One region of the Duganella rhizosphaerae genome, then DNA from elsewhere that is predicted to be linked to it. Evidence: predicted binding sites of a transcription regulator. Region 1 holds the regulator's gene; each other region holds the start of a gene.
The links. Region 1 encodes LexA, which represses DNA repair genes until DNA is damaged. Its sites were predicted from a motif close to ACTGTATNNNNATACAGT; they were not measured.
Positions count from the first base shown of each region.

Region 2: RUGAMON1_RS10620 (VRR-NUC domain-containing protein) is a predicted target of LexA. The motif match lies at 2,386-2,403, and genes of this name have one in related genera.
Region 3: RUGAMON1_RS09165 (DNA topoisomerase IV subunit B) is a predicted target of LexA. The motif match lies at 2,803-2,820, and genes of this name have one in related genera.
Region 4: imuA (translesion DNA synthesis-associated protein ImuA) is a predicted target of LexA. The motif match lies at 1,709-1,726, and genes of this name have one in related genera.

Region 1 is NZ_BPWK01000015.1:173,909-177,799, reverse strand. It holds gene rplI (50S ribosomal protein L9) at 1-5, opposite strand, end outside; gene rpsR (30S ribosomal protein S18) at 40-330, opposite strand; gene priB (primosomal replication protein N) at 346-651, opposite strand; gene rpsF (30S ribosomal protein S6) at 682-1,068, opposite strand; gene lexA (transcriptional repressor LexA) at 1,359-1,997, shown strand; gene RUGAMON1_RS26315 (hypothetical protein) at 2,002-2,496, opposite strand; gene RUGAMON1_RS26310 (cystathionine gamma-synthase family protein) at 2,556-3,800, opposite strand; gene purF (amidophosphoribosyltransferase) at 3,856-3,891, opposite strand, start outside.
Region 2 is NZ_BPWK01000004.1:161,145-165,035, reverse strand. It holds gene RUGAMON1_RS10625 (helicase C-terminal domain-containing protein) at 1-734, opposite strand, end outside; gene RUGAMON1_RS10620 (VRR-NUC domain-containing protein) at 722-2,362, opposite strand; gene RUGAMON1_RS10615 (phasin family protein) at 2,484-3,047, opposite strand; gene RUGAMON1_RS10610 (hypothetical protein) at 3,116-3,325, opposite strand; gene RUGAMON1_RS10605 (GGDEF domain-containing protein) at 3,329-3,891, opposite strand, start outside.
Region 3 is NZ_BPWK01000003.1:416,081-419,971, reverse strand. It holds gene parC (DNA topoisomerase IV subunit A) at 1-766, opposite strand, end outside; gene RUGAMON1_RS09165 (DNA topoisomerase IV subunit B) at 780-2,777, opposite strand; gene RUGAMON1_RS09160 (hypothetical protein) at 2,992-3,303, shown strand; gene RUGAMON1_RS09155 (hypothetical protein) at 3,300-3,647, shown strand; gene RUGAMON1_RS09150 (TorF family putative porin) at 3,680-3,891, shown strand, end outside.
Region 4 is NZ_BPWK01000015.1:38,541-42,431, reverse strand. It holds gene RUGAMON1_RS25670 (Y-family DNA polymerase) at 1-1,033, opposite strand, end outside; gene imuA (translesion DNA synthesis-associated protein ImuA) at 963-1,682, opposite strand; gene RUGAMON1_RS25660 (putative Na+/H+ antiporter) at 1,816-3,069, shown strand; gene RUGAMON1_RS25655 (extracellular catalytic domain type 1 short-chain-length polyhydroxyalkanoate depolymerase) at 3,073-3,891, opposite strand, start outside.

The DNA of each region.
Region 1 (3,891 bases):
TGCATAGTTCTTCTCCAGGATCTTATCTAGACGACGCGATTAAGCGTGGTGCAGATCGGTGTAAGGCAGCAGCGCGAGGTAGCGAGCGCGCTTGATTGCGGTGTCAACTTGACGCTGGTAGTGCGCCTTGGTACCGGTCAGACGTGCTGGCATGATTTTGCCGTTTTCCTGGACGAAGTCTTTCAGGGTGTCGACGTCTTTGTAGTCAACTTGTTCTACGTTTGCGGCGGTGAAGCGGCAGAACTTCTTACGCTTGAACAAAGGGTTCTGTTGCTTGCGCTTTTCTTTCAGCTTGAGCTTGTTTTTGTCGAACTTTTTACCGAATGCCATTTTAGGCTCCTGTATCTAAATTGAGCTGTCTGGGACAGCACTAAAATCAATGATGTGAAACACCAGGCTTTTGCTATTGCGATTCTTCTTGTTCAGAAAACCGGTGAACTGATACATGCCTGCCAGTGGCGCCTGACTGAAGCGGCCTGAAATCTCGCCCGCGGCAACCGCGGAAATTTCAAACTCGCTCAATCGGGCGATGCCTGCCTCCATCTGCTGGGATCGGTGCTGGAGTACAGCGTTCACGATCGGCATGCCGGCCGGGGTGTAGCGCAAGGCGTCCCGTTCGGTGATCAAGGCAACGAATTGGCTAAAATTCACTGGAGCTGGTTCAGCTCGGTTCTGGAACAATTAGGCCGCAGGAGCAGCAGCAACTGCTGGAGCTTCGGTGCGATGCGATTTCGCTGCATCTTCACGTTGTACCGACTTCATCATCGGCGAAGGAGCGGTTTCCGCTTTCTTCATCTTGACGGTCAGGTGACGCAGCACGGCATCATTGAATTTGAAGGCGGTTTCCAGCTCGACCAGGGTCTCGTTGTCGCATTCGATGTTCATGCAGATGTAGTGTGCTTTAGCCAGTTTCTGGATCGAGTAAGCCATCTGACGACGGCCCCAATCTTCAACACGGTGCACGGCGCCGCCGCGGGTGGTTACCGAGGCTTTGTAACGCTCGATCATGGCGGGCACTTGCTCGCTCTGGTCCGGGTGGACGATAAATACTATTTCATAGTGACGCATGCAAACTCCCTTAAGGACTGTGAATATAGCCCACCCTGGCGTCAAGACAGGTGTGGGAAGAGGTAAGCCCGCGACTATAGCAGCTTTTTCGGCAAAAAACAATCCGGGGTCAGATCTGACATTCGGACACGGCCTCGACCGTAATGCGGCGCCACGGTCGAGGCCGTGTCCGAATGTCAGATCTGACCCCACCATGAAATTATTTCGTGCTAAGCAACAAATTCCCTTGCATTTCGCTTCACACTGTACAAAAATACAGACTGTCTATATACACAGGCCCAAAGCACTCTATGATCAAGCTCACAGCAAGACAGGAACAAATTCTCAATCTGATCAAGGATGCCATCGAAAACACCGGCTTCCCGCCGACCCGCGCCGAAATCGCCAATGAACTGGGCTTCAAATCCGCCAACGCGGCCGAGGAGCATCTGCAGGCGCTGGCGCGCAAGGGCGCGATCGAGATCGCCGCCGGCACTTCGCGCGGCATCCGCCTGCTGGGCGTGCACGCCGAACCGGCCGCGTCCAAGGCGCCGGTGTCGCTGATGATGTCGCTGCCGCTGATCGGCCGCGTGGCCGCCGGCTCGCCCATCCTGGCGCAGGAAAACCTGGAGACCAGCTACAGCGTCGACCCGGCCATGTTCTCCTCCAAGCCGGACTACCTGCTGAAGGTGCGCGGCGAATCAATGCGCGACGCCGGCATCATGGACGGCGACCTGCTGGCCGTGAAGAAGGTGGACAGCGCTAAGAACGGCCAGATCGTCGTGGCCCGCATCGGCAACGACGTCACCGTCAAGCGCTACCGCAAGACCGGCTCGGTCGTCGAACTGCTGCCGGAAAACCCGGACTTCAAGATCATCAAGGTCGATCCTGAAGCCGACGAGTTCGCACTGGAAGGCCTGGCCGTCGGCCTGATGCGCAGCTGGCACTAAACTCCTAGCGCTTGCCGGCCGTCTCCGGCAGGTGCGACAGGTCGCGCGCGCTCAGGGCGATGTCGCCGCGCCGGCCTTCCCACGCGGCCTGCGCCAGCGTGACCGCATCCGCCTGGCGTTTGGCCTCGTCCGCCACCCGCACGAACACCTCGCTCATCAAGGCCTGTGCGGCGTCCATTTCATCGTCCGTCATCAGGTCGGCCAGGTCGGGAGGAATGCTCTTGCCGACCGGCAGCGCGGCGTTGTAATTGGCAAGGAACTGCTCGTAGCAGCTGTGCCACGCGGCCAGCGCCTGCGTCACCGCAGGGCCGCCGGCCAAGGCCGGTCGCATCGGAATATTGGGAAGCTGGCAGTTGAAACGGGCCAGCGAGATTTCGGCGCCGTCGTAGCGGCTGGTGTAGTACTCGATCTCGGCTTGCCGCGCGAGGCGGCGAGCCTGGTCGTCGGCGAAGGCGTTACTCGACAGCACGGTCAAGGCAAGTACCCATGCTGCTCTCATAACGCCTCCTCCCGCTTAGCAAAATTGAAAGCTTAGATTATCACAACTCGGCGCGGAGCTCAGCAAGCTTCCAGTGCGCAGGTGAAGTCGTCCAGCAGATCGTCGGTATCCTCGATGCCGACCGACACCCGTATCAGCGATTCGGCAATGCCCATCGACGCCCGGCGTTCGGCGCCCATCTCGTAGAAGATGGTGTGCGCGACCGGGATGATCAGCGTGCGCGTGTCGCCCAGGTTGGAGGCTGGAATCGCCAGCTTCAGGCGGTTCAGGAAGTCGAAGCAATCGATGCCGTCCTTCAGCTCAAAGCTCAGCAGCGAGCCGAAGCTGCGGAACAGTTCGCTGGAGATGGCGTGCTGCGGGTGCGACGCCAGGCCCGGGTAGTGGACGGCGGCCACGCGCTCGTCCGCCTCCAGCAGCGTGGCCAGCGCCAGTGCATTGGCGCTGGTGCGCTCCATGCGCAGCGCCAGCGTCTCGGCGCCGACGGCGATGTGGTGCGCCGCCTCCGGCGCCAGCGACGCGCCGAAATCGCGCAGGCCCTTGGCGCGGATCTGCGCCAGCCCCCATTGCAGCGGGGCGGCCTTCTTGTAGTTCTCGTAGATGTTCGGGAAGCGGGTCCAGTCGTAGGCGCCGGTGTCGGTCAGGCTGCCGCCCAGCGCGTTGCCGTGGCCGCCGATCGACTTGGTCAGCGCGTTGACCACCAGGCCGGCGCCGACCGACTTCGGACGGAACAGGTAAGGCGTGGTCATCGTGTTGTCGACGATGTAGAGGATGCCGCGCTGCTGGCACAGCTCGCCGATGCGCTTGAGGTCCGCCACTTGCGTGCGCGGGTTGGCGATGGTCTCGACGAACACCACGCGGGTCTGCTCGGTGATGGCGGCGGCGACGTTGGCGACATCGGTGGCGTCGACAAACGACACGGCCACGCCCTGCGCCATGGTGGTCTGCCACAGGCTGTTGGTGTTACCGAACAGGAAAGACGACGACACCACATGGTCGCCGGCGCGCAGCAGCGACTGGAACACGGCGCCGATCGCGCCCATGCCGGTGGCGAAGCAGATCGTGCCGACGCCCTGCTCCATCTGGTTGACCTTGTCCTCCAGCGCGGAGATGGTCGGGTTGCCCTGGCGGCCGTAGCGGAAGCCCGGCTCCTTGCCCTGGAACACCGACGCCAGCTGGCGCGCGTCGGCGTAACCGAAGGCGACCGAAGTGTGGATGGGCTTGTGCAGCGAACCGTGCTCGATGCCCTTCTGGCGATCGTTGTGCAGGATGGTGGTGGTGAAGCCGTAGTTTTTCTTGTCGTTCATGTTCAAGCAGTCAAAAAAAAAGCCCGGTGCGGAATGATCCGCACCGGGCGCGACATCAGCCTTCGGCGGTCGCGAGATTCAGATTCAGTTG
Region 2 (3,891 bases), on a different contig from region 1:
GCGGCCAGGAAGAACAGCTTGTCGACGCCGTGCTCGGCGCTCGCCTTGAGCATGGGGAACAGGGTGCCGACGGTCTTGCCGATGCCGGTCGGCGCCTGCGCCAGCAGGCACACGCCGCGCTTGCTGGCCTTGTACATCGCTTCGGCCAGCTGGCGCTGGCCGGGGCGGAAGTCCGCATGCGGAAAGCGCATCGCCTTCAGTTGCAGGTCGCGTTCGGCGCGGTGCGCCATTTCCTGTTGCGCCCATTGCAGGAACAGTGTGCATTGCTGTTCGAAGTAGATGCGCAGGCTGGCGGCCGTGTGCTCTTCCTGCAGCACGGTTTCCTTCTGGCTGCCGATGTCGAAGTAGACCAGCGCCAGTGTGATCCGGTCCAGTCCCTGGTCGGCGCACAACAGGTGGCCGTAGATCTTGACCTGCGCCCAGTGCAGCTGGCGCTGGTTGTCCGGCATCTTCTTCAGGTCGCCGCGATAGGTCTTGATTTCCTCGAGACGCCGGGCGCGGCTGTCGTAGCCGTCGGCGCGGCCGCGCACGCGCAGCGGGCCGAAACCGCCGGCCAGCGCGACTTCGGTCTGGTAATCGTCGTCGCGCCGCGCCGTCACGACGGCGTGCCCGGCGATGCCTTCCTGCGCCGTCGGCGAGGGCGTGAAGCGCAGGTCGAGGTCGCCGGTCTTGGCGGTGAACTCGCACAGCGCGCGCACGGCGATCGTGTAGCTGGGTGCGCTCATGCCGCCCATTGCAGGTAGCAGACCGAGATCGGCATGTCGTGCGTGGCGCAGTAATCGATCCAGCGCAGCTGGTTGTCCTGCAGGCGGTCGCCCGGGCCTTTGACTTCGATCATGTTGTAGCGGCGCTCGGCCGGCCAGAACTGGATCAGGTCGGGGAAGCCGCTGCGGTTGGCCTTGATGTCGGCCAGGATGCGCTCGAAGGCGCGCTTCAGGTGCAACGCCGGGATGCAGTCCAGCGCCAGGTCGAGCAGCGCCGGGTCCAGCGCCTCCCAGTACAGGAAGGGCGACTGGATGCCGGCCTTGGCGGCGAAGTTGGCGCGTATCGTGGCGCGGTACTGGCCGCTGTCGAGCTGCGCCAGCGCGGCGGCGAACTGCTGCGCGCGGCGGCGCTGGAAGTCGGCGCTGTGCAGGTCGGCCGGGCCGCGGTGGTAGGGATGGAAGAAGGCGCCCGGTATCGGGCTGAACACGGCGTCCCAGCACAGCAGGCCGAACAGCGAATTGATCAGCGCGTTCTCGACGTAGTAGACCGGGGCGTCGTCGCGCGCCAGGTGGTCGCGCACGACGAACTCGACGTAGCTCGGTTCCGGCGGCGGCGGCAGGCTGAGGTCGATGCGCAGCGCTTGCGCGGGCGCGTGCGGCGCCGGCTTGGCGTGGCCCAGCTCGCGCGCCAGGCGCGGCTGCATGCGCAGCAGCTGCTGGCGTTCGGCCTCGCTTTCCGGCGCTTGCAGCGCGGTTTGCAGCAGCTCGAAGGCGGCGCGCGGCTGCTCGTCTTTTTCCAGCACGCGCACGGCGCGCGCGCGGGCGCCGGGGTAGTTGCAGCCGGCGTACAGCGCGTGCGCGGCCGGCCAGTCGGCCTGCTTCTCGAGGTGCTGGGCGATCTGGAAGATCAGCTTGTCGCGGCGGCTGCGCAGCCATTCGTTGTCGGCCGGGCAGGGCGGCAGGTCGCCGATCACGTCGGCAGGTGGTTCGCCTTCGATGAAGCGCTCGTGGCAGCGGTGCAGCGCGAGGAAGTCGTCGATGTCGCGGCGGCTGCGGAAGCCGCGCGCGGCCGGCGAAAAGTCGACCTTTTCGTACTGGTAGATGCCGAGGTCGGACAGCACGAACTCGGTCCAGTCCTGGTGGTAGTTGCCGAAGAAGATAAGCCGCAGGCGGTCGCACAGTTCCTGCGTCAGGTTGCGGTAGCAGTGGTCGCCCGAGCCCTGGTGCCAGCTGGAGTAGCGGTGCTGGCCTTCATGCTGCGCGCGCAGCGCTTCCAGCTGCTCGGCCTTGCGCAGCTGGCGCAGGTGCGGGGGCAGCTGGAAGATATGGCCGATCTCGGGCTTTTGCAGCAGCTCGAACAGCTGGTTCAGGTCCAGCGCGGGGTCTTCCTCGATCAGGCCCAGGGCCGCCAGCGGACGGGCGGCTTCATGCGTGCTGCCGATCTCCGCATAGGCCAGTTTGCTGGCGCGAAACACCGTCCCCTTGCGCATCACCATGCGCACGAACAGCGCGCGCGAGGCTTGCGGCAGGGTGGGGAAGGCGGCGAGGAAGCTGCGTTCCTCGGCGGTCAGCAAGTCGTCGTAGCGCCCGCCTATCCACGCCAGTACCTGCTGGAAGTTGTCCAGGTAGTACAAGGGATTTTCTAGGACTTTGATCATTGCCGGAGTGAGCTGTTGCGATAACTGTGTTTATGTACAGCGTATCGCATTTAGCGGCGCGCGCCCAGCAAAATAAAAAGCCAGGCGCGCGGGCCTGGCTGGTGCGGGGAGTTGAACCTGCTTACTTTTTCGCGGCCTTGGCCGGTTTGACGGTGTTTTGATCGACCAGCGCGCTGGCCTTGGCGATTTGCGTTTCCACCGCTTCGACCGCCTGCTTGGTGGCCTTGGTCACCTGCTCGTAGCCGCTGAAGGCGTTGTCGATCGCGGTCTTGACGATCTCCACCGCGTTCTCGGACCCGGGACGCACGTTCTTGGTGACGTCGTAGATCAGCGCGCTGAGCGTGCTCTTGGCTTCGGTCATGTGGGCGTCGGCGGCGCGGGTGAATTCTTCGCGGATCTCGGCGATGATGCTGCCCAGTTGCTGGTTGTAGGCGGCGGCGCCGGCCACGCCCGGTTGCATCTTGGCGGCGGCCAGCGACATGGCGGCCTTGGGATCGGTGGTTTGGCTGATTTCCTTGCCGGCGGCGAGGCCGTCTTCCAGCTGGTTTTTGGCGGTGGCCATGTTCAGGGCGACGACTTGCTCGACGCCTTGCACGGCTTTGCTGGTCAGGCTGTTGAAGGTTTCGAGCTGAAATTCAAACAGTGCTTTGGTGGCGTTGGCAAATTGTTCGGGATTTGTAAACATACAGTCTCCTCAAGATGATGAAATGTAGCCAGTAATGCCCCGGGGTTCCCCCTGTTATTGCGACCCCATTATTTAGCAAGAACCAACTTTTCGCAACGGCTATCTTTATAGGGGCCGGAGTCCTTTTCCCAGCCCGGCCCCAGCGGCGTCTGCGAGCAGCTGAGGTAGTTGTCGATCTTGCTGCGCCACTTGTACCACGGCGCCGGACCGGCGTTGAGACTGCCGCTGCACAGGGCCAGCATGACGGCGGCCAGCGCGTATCGTTTGATGTAGATCATGTTTTATACCAGTTGTCGCGAGCAGACGCGGTTGCGGCCGCCGTTTTTGGCAGCGTACAGCAATTCGTCGGCGGAGGCGATCATGTTGAGGTGGGCTTCGTGGGTGGAGGTCGCGAAGTCGACGCTGGCCACGCCGAAGCTGGCGGTGATGTGGATCTGCTGGCCTTCGTAGGCGACCGGCGTGTCGGCCAGCGCGTGGCGCAGGCGCTCGGCCAGCAGGACGCCGCCGGCCAGGTCGGTCTCCGGCAGGATCAGCAGGAATTCCTCGCCGCCGTAGCGCACCACGCTGTCGACGCTGTCGCGCGTCATCGATTGCAGCAGGGCGCCGAAGCGTTGCAGCACGGCGTCGCCGCCGTTGTGGCCGTAGGTGTCGTTGACCGCCTTGAAGTGGTCCAGGTCGCTCATGATGACCGTCAGGCTCAGCCGGTAGCGCTGGGCGCGCGAGATTTCCGTCTCCAGCAATTGCTCGTGCAGGTGGCGCCGGTTGTAGCAGCCGGTCAGCGGATCGCGCACCGACAGGTTCTTCAGCACCGTCTGCGCGCTGTATTCGTCGCGCAACAGCAACT
Region 3 (3,891 bases), on a different contig from region 1:
CCGTCGCCAGGCCGACCGCGATGCCGGAGGCGCCGTTCAGCAGCACCATCGGCAGGCGCGCCGGCAGCAGGCACGGTTCTTCGGTCGAACCGTCGTAGTTGGCCTGGAATTCCACGGTGCCGAGGTTGATCTCGTCGAGCAGCACCTTGGCGATCGGCGTCAATCGGGCTTCGGTGTATCGCATTGCAGCGGCGCCGTCGCCGTCGCGCGAGCCGAAGTTACCCTGGCCGTCGACCAGCGGGTAGCGCAGCGAGAAGTCCTGCGCCATGCGCACCATGGCGTCGTACACCGACTGGTCGCCGTGCGGGTGCAATTTACCCAGCACGTCGCCGACCACGGTGGCGGACTTGCGCGGCTTGGCGGTGCTGTTCAGGCCCATTTCGTTCATCGCGTACAGGATGCGGCGCTGCACCGGCTTCTGGCCGTCGCACACGTCCGGCAGCGCGCGGCCCTTGACCACCGAGATGGCGTAGTCGAGGTAGGCGCGTTCGGCGAAGGTGGACAGGGTCAGCGTGTCGCCGCCGTCGCCGTCATCGCCGCCGCCCAGCGGGCCGTCGTTGCCGCCGTTGCCGCCACCGTTGCCATCGTTGCCGCCGTTGTCGCCGCCGGTGCCGCCAGCGCCGCCGTCCAGCGGATTGTCGGTTTCGCCGGCGCTCGCCTGCGCGGACGCAGGCGAGTACTCGGCCAAGGGCGCAGGTGCTGCAGGTTGAGCCACCGCCGCCGCTTCCGGCGCCGGTTCGTCAAAGAGATTTGCTTGATGAGTCATAGTCGGTCAGTCTTTAGATATCTGCTTCGGCTTCGTTGCCGTGTTCTTCGATCCAGGCGCGGCGCGCGGCCGCTTCTCCTTTGCCCATCAGCATATTGAAGCGCGCCGACGATTCGCCGTGCGCGTAGGCGCCCAGCGACACCGGCAGCAGGCGGCGGGTGTCGGGGTTCATCGTGGTTTCCCACAGCTGTTCGGCGTTCATCTCGCCCAGGCCTTTGAAGCGCGAGATCGACCAGGCGCCTTCCTTCAGGCCGTCCTTGCGCAGCTTGTCCTCGATCGCCACCAGTTCGCCGGCGTCGAGCGCGTACAGCTTCTGGATCGGCTTTTTGCCGCGCGCCGGCGCGTCGACGCGGTACAGCGGCGGACGGGCGATGCAGATATTCCCATTGGCGATCAGGCCGGGGAAGTGCTTGAAGAACAGCGTCAATAACAGGACCTGGATGTGCGAGCCGTCGACGTCCGCATCGGACAGGATGCAGATCTTGCCGTAGCGCAGGCCGGACAGGTCCGGCATGGTGTCGGCGCTGTGCGGGTCGACGCCGATCGCCACCGAGATGTCATGGATCTCGTTGTTGGCGAACAGGCGGTCACGGTCGGTCTCCCAGGAGTTGAGCACCTTGCCGCGCAGCGGCAGGATGGCCTGGAATTCCTTGTCGCGGCCCATCTTGGCCGAGCCGCCCGCCGAGTCGCCCTCGACCAGGAACAGTTCGGTGCGGGCGACGTCGGTCGATTCGCAGTCGGTCAGCTTGCCCGGCAAAACGGCCACGCCCGACGATTTCTTCTTCTCGACCTTTTGCAGCGAACGCAGACGCGATTGCGCCTGCTTGATGACCAGTTCGGCCAGCTTCTTGCCGTAGTCGACGTGGTGATTCAGCCACAGCTCCAGCGCCGGCTTCGAATAGGTCGAGACCAGGCGCACGGCGTCGCGCGAATTGAGGCGTTCCTTGATCTGGCCCTGGAACTGCGGGTCCAGCACCTTGGCCGACAGCACGAACGAGACGCGCGCGAACACGTCTTCCGGCAGCAGCTTGACGCCTTTCGGCAGCAGCGAGTGCATCTCGACGAAGTTCTTCACCGCGCCGTACAAGCCGTCGCGCAGGCCCGATTCGTGGGTGCCGCCGTTGGGCGTGGGGATCAGGTTGACGTAGGATTCGCGCACCACGGCGCCTTGCTCGGTCCACGCCACCACCCAGGCCGCGCCTTCGCCCTCGGCGAAGCCTTCGGCGTCCGGGCCGGCGAACTGCGCGCCTTCGAACAGCGGGATCAGCGTCTCGCCGTCGGTGGCCTGGGCCAGCGCCTCGGTCAGGTAGCCGCGCAGGCCGTCGTTGTACTGCCAGACCTGCGATTCGCCGGTCTTGGCGTTGGTCAGCGTGACGGTCACGCCCGGCAGCAGCACGGCCTTGGAGCGCAACAGGCGCTGCAACTCGGTCTGCGAGATGGCGGGGGAGTCGAAATACTTGGCGTCCGGCCAGGCGGTGACGCGGGTGCCGGACTTCTTGCCGTCGCGCGGCGCGACCACGGAGGACAGCGGCTCGACCACGTCGCCGTGCTCGAAGGCCAGCTTGTGCAGGCCGGTGCCGTCGGGCTCCTTGCGCCAGACGGTGATCTCCAGGCGCTTGGACAGCGCGTTGGTGACCGACACGCCGACGCCGTGCAAACCGCCGGAAAACGCGTAGGCGCCGCCCGAACCCTTGTCGAACTTGCCGCCCGCGTGCAGGCGGGTGAACACGATTTCCACCGTCGGCACGCCCTCTTCGGGGTGCAGGCCGACCGGAATGCCGCGGCCGTCGTCTTCGACGGTGATGCTGCCGTCGGCGTTCTGCGTGACGATAATGTTTTTGCAATGTCCGCCCAACGCCTCGTCCGAGGCATTGTCGATCACCTCCTGGATGATGTGCAGCGGATTCTCGGTGCGGGTGTACATACCCGGGCGTTGCTTGACGGGTTCCAGGCCCTTGAGGACCCGGATGGATGCTTCGCTGTAGTCGGAAACTGGTTTTTTAGTGGCCATACGTGATCAAGCTTGTAATTTCGATACTGGGTTTATGTACAGTTTTATGCGGACGTTTGCGTATTCTATCCTCAACCGGGCGTAATCGCGGCAAAAAAACGGCGCGGGCCAATTTATACACGATGTTTACAACCCCGGCCCGCCTTTTTAGACCGTTTTTACGGCGCCGTCGATAAGCTGTTTTGTATCGCAACGATCAATCCAGGGGTTCGATATGCAAGCTTTCTTCCATACCAAGGCGGCCCAGCGCCGCTCGATCTGGGCCGCCAGCCATCGCCCGGCCGCGCCGGCCTGCGTGATGCAGCTGACCGTGGACACCGCCGCCGTCACGACGCTGCGCCAGATGGTGATGCGCATTTGCGGCGAAGGACTGCAGTTTATGCGGATCGAAGCCTGCGAGCACGGCGCCCGCATGAAAGTGTGGCTGTGCGTGGGCGCCGCCCTGGTGGCGCGCGTGATGGAGGCGGTGATGCAGTCGTTGCCCGGCGCCGAATTCGGCCGCTTCACGGTGCGGGGCGGGGCATGATCGCCGGCCCCGGCGCGGTGGTGCTGGTCGATGCCGAGGGCCGCGACAGCGCCGAGAGCCACGCCGCGCTGGCCGCCGCGCGGCTGGCGCTGGTGCCCTTGACGCCGGAACAGGCCGACCTGTCGACCCGCTACCAGCTGATCGCCCGCTTGAATGCCGCGCGCATGTTCAATCCCGGATTGCACGTGCATTTTGTGCTGGTGGGCGAGGCCACGGACGCCGAGCGCGCCGCGGTGTGCGCCTATGTGGCGCAGGTGATGTCGGCCACGCTGGCCAGCACCGTCATCCACGGCCGGGCGCCGGCCGATGTGGCCTCCCTGTGCCGCGAAGTTTTTACCGTTTAATTTGACTTAACCACTGAAGGAAAGACCGCAACATGAAAAAAATCATACTCGCCGCAGCCATCGCCGCTGCTTTCGCCGGCACGCAGGCTTACGCCGAGGATGCCGCGCCGGCCGCCAAGCCGGACAACGAAACCAGCTTCAATGCGGCGGTGATCAGCGACTACCGCTATCGCGGCATCTCGCAGACCCGCCTGAAACCGGCGCTGCAGGGCGGCTTCGACTACACCAACAACCCGACCGGCTT
Region 4 (3,891 bases), 140 kb from region 1:
CGGGGAACAATGAATCGCTGGGCGGCGCCATAGCCTGCACCTGCGGCGCTTCCAGGCACAGGCCGATCACCGGCGCATCCAGCACCTGCTTGGCCAGCCGCTCCTTGAGCAGGCGCACCAGGTGTTCGTCGCGCCAGGTCGGCTCGGCCAGCACGATGTCGATGACCGTCGGCGGACCGGCCACCCTGCCGCGCTCATGCTCCAGCAACAGCCGGATGCGCTCGACCGCGAACTGGCGCGCGCTGAGCCAGCCGGTCAGCTGCTGCAACAAGCGGCGCGCGCCGAACAGCAACGCTTCGGCGTTCTCAACGCGGTCGAACAATTCCAGCTTGGCGCTGAAGCTGGCCGGTGCTTCCAGCCAGCGATGCATCTCGGCGCGCTCGCCGTAGGCATCGTCCAGCATATCCAGCAAGGCCCGTCCGCAGCGACGCTGCAAGCCGGGACGCGGCAGGCGGCGCATCTCGCCCAGCGTCAAGCACCCTATGCCTTCCAACCAGCTCAGGTAGGGCCGAGCCGGAGGCAGCAGGCTGCCGGGCAAGCGGTCCATGCGCCGCACTAACGCGTCCATCGTCAAGGCCCGTCCGGCACCGCTGCGGGCCAGCAGCCAGGCGCCGCGCGCGGTGGGCGCGCAGCTGAGCGTGGCCGTAAAACCGAGCACCTCCATGCTGGCCGCCACCTGCCGGCACAACGCGCGGATGCCGCCGAACAGGCGCAGGCTGGCGCCAACGTCGAGCAGCAGCGTGGCCTCCTCCGCCTGCGCCAGCTGCGGCGTAAATTGCAGCAACGCCAACGCCACCGCGTGTTGCGCGTCCGCCTCCCGCTGCGGTGCGCGCTGCTGGAACTGCGATTGCGGCGCCAGCATCAGCGCGCCGCCGCGCCGCATGCCGACGTCGACGCCGGCCTGCCGCGCCAGCGCCGACATGGCCACTACCCGCTCCTGCTCCAGCACCACGGTGCAGCTGTCATCCGACCAGCGCGGGCAGAATACTTCGAGCGGGAGCCGTGGCAGGTGTAGTCCGATCCAGAGGCGCATGGCGTTGTAAGAGCGATGGGGTTAATGGCAAAAATAATGGGGTGTCGCGCTGCGGTCCTCGTCGTTTGACAAAGCCGATGTTGATGCCGCCCGGCGCCGTGTGCAGCGACAGCCGCAGCGGCGCCGGCGAGGCATCCTGCGCGGCCGCCAGCGGCCGCAGCATGCAGAACAGCGTGTCGCCGCTTTGCGCCGCCAGATGCAGGCGGCGCAGCGTTTCGCCGCGCGCATGGTTTTGCCACAGCAGCAGCGCGCCGCAACAGCCGCTGCGCAGCACTTGTTCCGCGGCCCACAAGGCGTCGCCGCTCTTGGCGCCGCTGCGTATCCAGATCAGTTGCGACGGTTCCAGCCCCAGGGCCGCCAGCGCCAGCGCCTGCGGCGCATGCGGCGGTTGCAGCAGCACGATGGGCCGTTTGCCCAGGCCCAGCAACGCCGGCCGCAGCAGGCGCAGTTCGCCGATGCCGTGTTGCTGCACCAGCAGGTCGACCAGCACACCCAGCGGCCAGCCGCCGCCCGGCAGCTGCGCCGACAAGGCGGCAAAGCCGGTGTCGACGCAGCGGGTGGCGCTGTGCGCCAGTTGCGACGCCAGCCATAGCGATGGATGGACGGCTTCGGGCGCAAGAGCAGCGGAGCGGGTGGCGGATGAGCTCATGATATGGGAGGAATTCTACCGCAAATACTGTATAAATACACAGTACTATTTGCGGCTGTTTTTGGCAAGGCCAATCTATATCGTGCGGCCCATGCTGTACCATGTGGTTCAGGCAACTAAACAAGGACATCCTTTGCAAACCATCCAATTGGTCGGCGCCATCCTGTTCGGACTGGCGCTGCTGCACACCTTCGCAGCCAAATCCTTCGAAGTACTGTCGCACCGCCACCCGCGCCATGCGGGCCTGTTCCATCTGTTGGGCGAAGTGGAAGTGGTGTTCGGCTTCTGGGCCTTTATCCTGATTATCGCGATGGCGTTGCTGAGCGGGGGCGACGCCGCCATCCAGTACGCCGAATCGCGCCAATACACCGAGCCGCTGTTCGTGTTCACCGTGATGGTGGTGGCGGCCTCGCGGCCGGTGCTGGATATCATGGAGCGCATGCTGCTGGTGCTGGCCAGGCTGCTGCCGATGCGCGCCGAACTGGCGCTGGTGTGGTTCGGCCTGGCGCTGGTGCCGCTGACCGGTTCCTTGATCACCGAGCCGGCCGCGATGACCTTGGCCGCGCTGATGTTGGCGCCGCTGATTTTCCGCGACGGCATGCCGGAGTGGCTGAAGTACGGCGCGCTGGGCGTCTTGTTCGTCAACGTCTCGATCGGCGGCACGCTGACCGCCTACGCCGCGCCGCCGGTGTTGATGGTGGCCAGCACCTGGCAATGGGACAGCGCCTTCATGGCCACGCACTTCGGCTGGAAGGCGGCCATCGCGGTGCTGATCAACGCAACCGTAATCACCTTCGTTCTGCGCAAGCATTTGAGGGCGCCGGCCGCGCCGTCGGCTGAAGTCCAGGCCGCGCCGGCCGTGCCGTTGACGGTCACCGCGATCCACCTGGTCTTCCTGGCGGCGGTGGTGGTGCTGGGCCATCACCCGGTGCTGTTCCTCGGCATCTTCATGCTGTTCCTGGGATTCACGCAGGCTTACCAGCGCTACCAGAATCCGCTGATCATCAAGGAAGGCTTGCTGGTCGGCTTCTTCCTGGCCGGGCTGGTGGTGTTGGGCGGCATGCAGCAGTGGTGGTTGCAGCCCATCGTCGAAAGTCTGCCGCCGGTGGCGCTGTTCTTCAGTGCGCTTGGCCTGACGGCGATTACCGACAACGCCGCGCTGACCTATCTCGGTTCGCTGATCCAGGGCATTTCGGCGCAGTCGCAATACATGCTGGTGGCCGGCGCGGTGGCCGGCGGCGGCCTGACGGTGATCGCCAACGCGCCGAATCCGGCCGGCGTATCACTGCTGCGGCGCGGCTTCCAGGACGAGTCGATAGGCGCTATCGGCCTGCTGGCCGGCGCGCTGGCGCCGACGGCCGTGGCTGCGCTGGCTTTTCTGCTGTAGCGCCTACACGCGCTGGTGGCGTGAGAAAAATTCCAGCATCATCTTGCTGGCGTCCGGTCCGGCCTTGGCGTTGAAGGCCAGGGCCGGATCGCCGCCGCTCCAGGCGTGCTCCAGGTCGGCGATCTGGGCGACGCGCAGCAGCAGTTTTCTTCCTTCATAAAAATCGTGCAGCTGGTGGGCGTTGTGGCGGCCGCCCCGTCCTTGCGGCTTGTGGGTGGTCTTCGGCGCGGCCGATAGTCGGTTCAGCAAGCGACTTTGGCGCGCCAGCTGGAGCTGGTTGATCGGACGAACCACCTTGTCGCCCTCCCCCTGGATCAAAATCGCAGGCATGCCGGGAAATTGTGGATGGCGCATCATCACCTCGAGCGCGGCGGCCTCGGACCGCGTGGCGGCGCCGTGCTGCATCACGCCCAGCGCGCCGATGGTGTTGTGGCCAGCACCGAACACCGGGGCCGAATGCAGGCCGACGGCGGCAAACAGCTGCGGATGACTCAGCGCGACGATGTTGGCCATGGCGGCGCCGGCCGAGATGCCGGCGATATAGATGCGCGAACGGTCGATGGCGTACTGCGACATCACCTTGTTGATCATGCCGACGATGACGGGGACATCGCCGCCGCCCTCCTGCGTGGCGCGGTCATACCACTTCCAGCAGCGCTGCGCCTGGACGCTGACCAGTTGCTGCGGATAGAGCACGGCGTAGCCCATCTGCTCGGCCCACTGGTTCATGCGCGTGCCTTGCGCGAATTGGGTCGCGGTCTGCTGGCAGCCGTGCAGCATGACCAGTAGCGGCAAGCCTGTGCGTTGCGTCTCTTCGGGTGG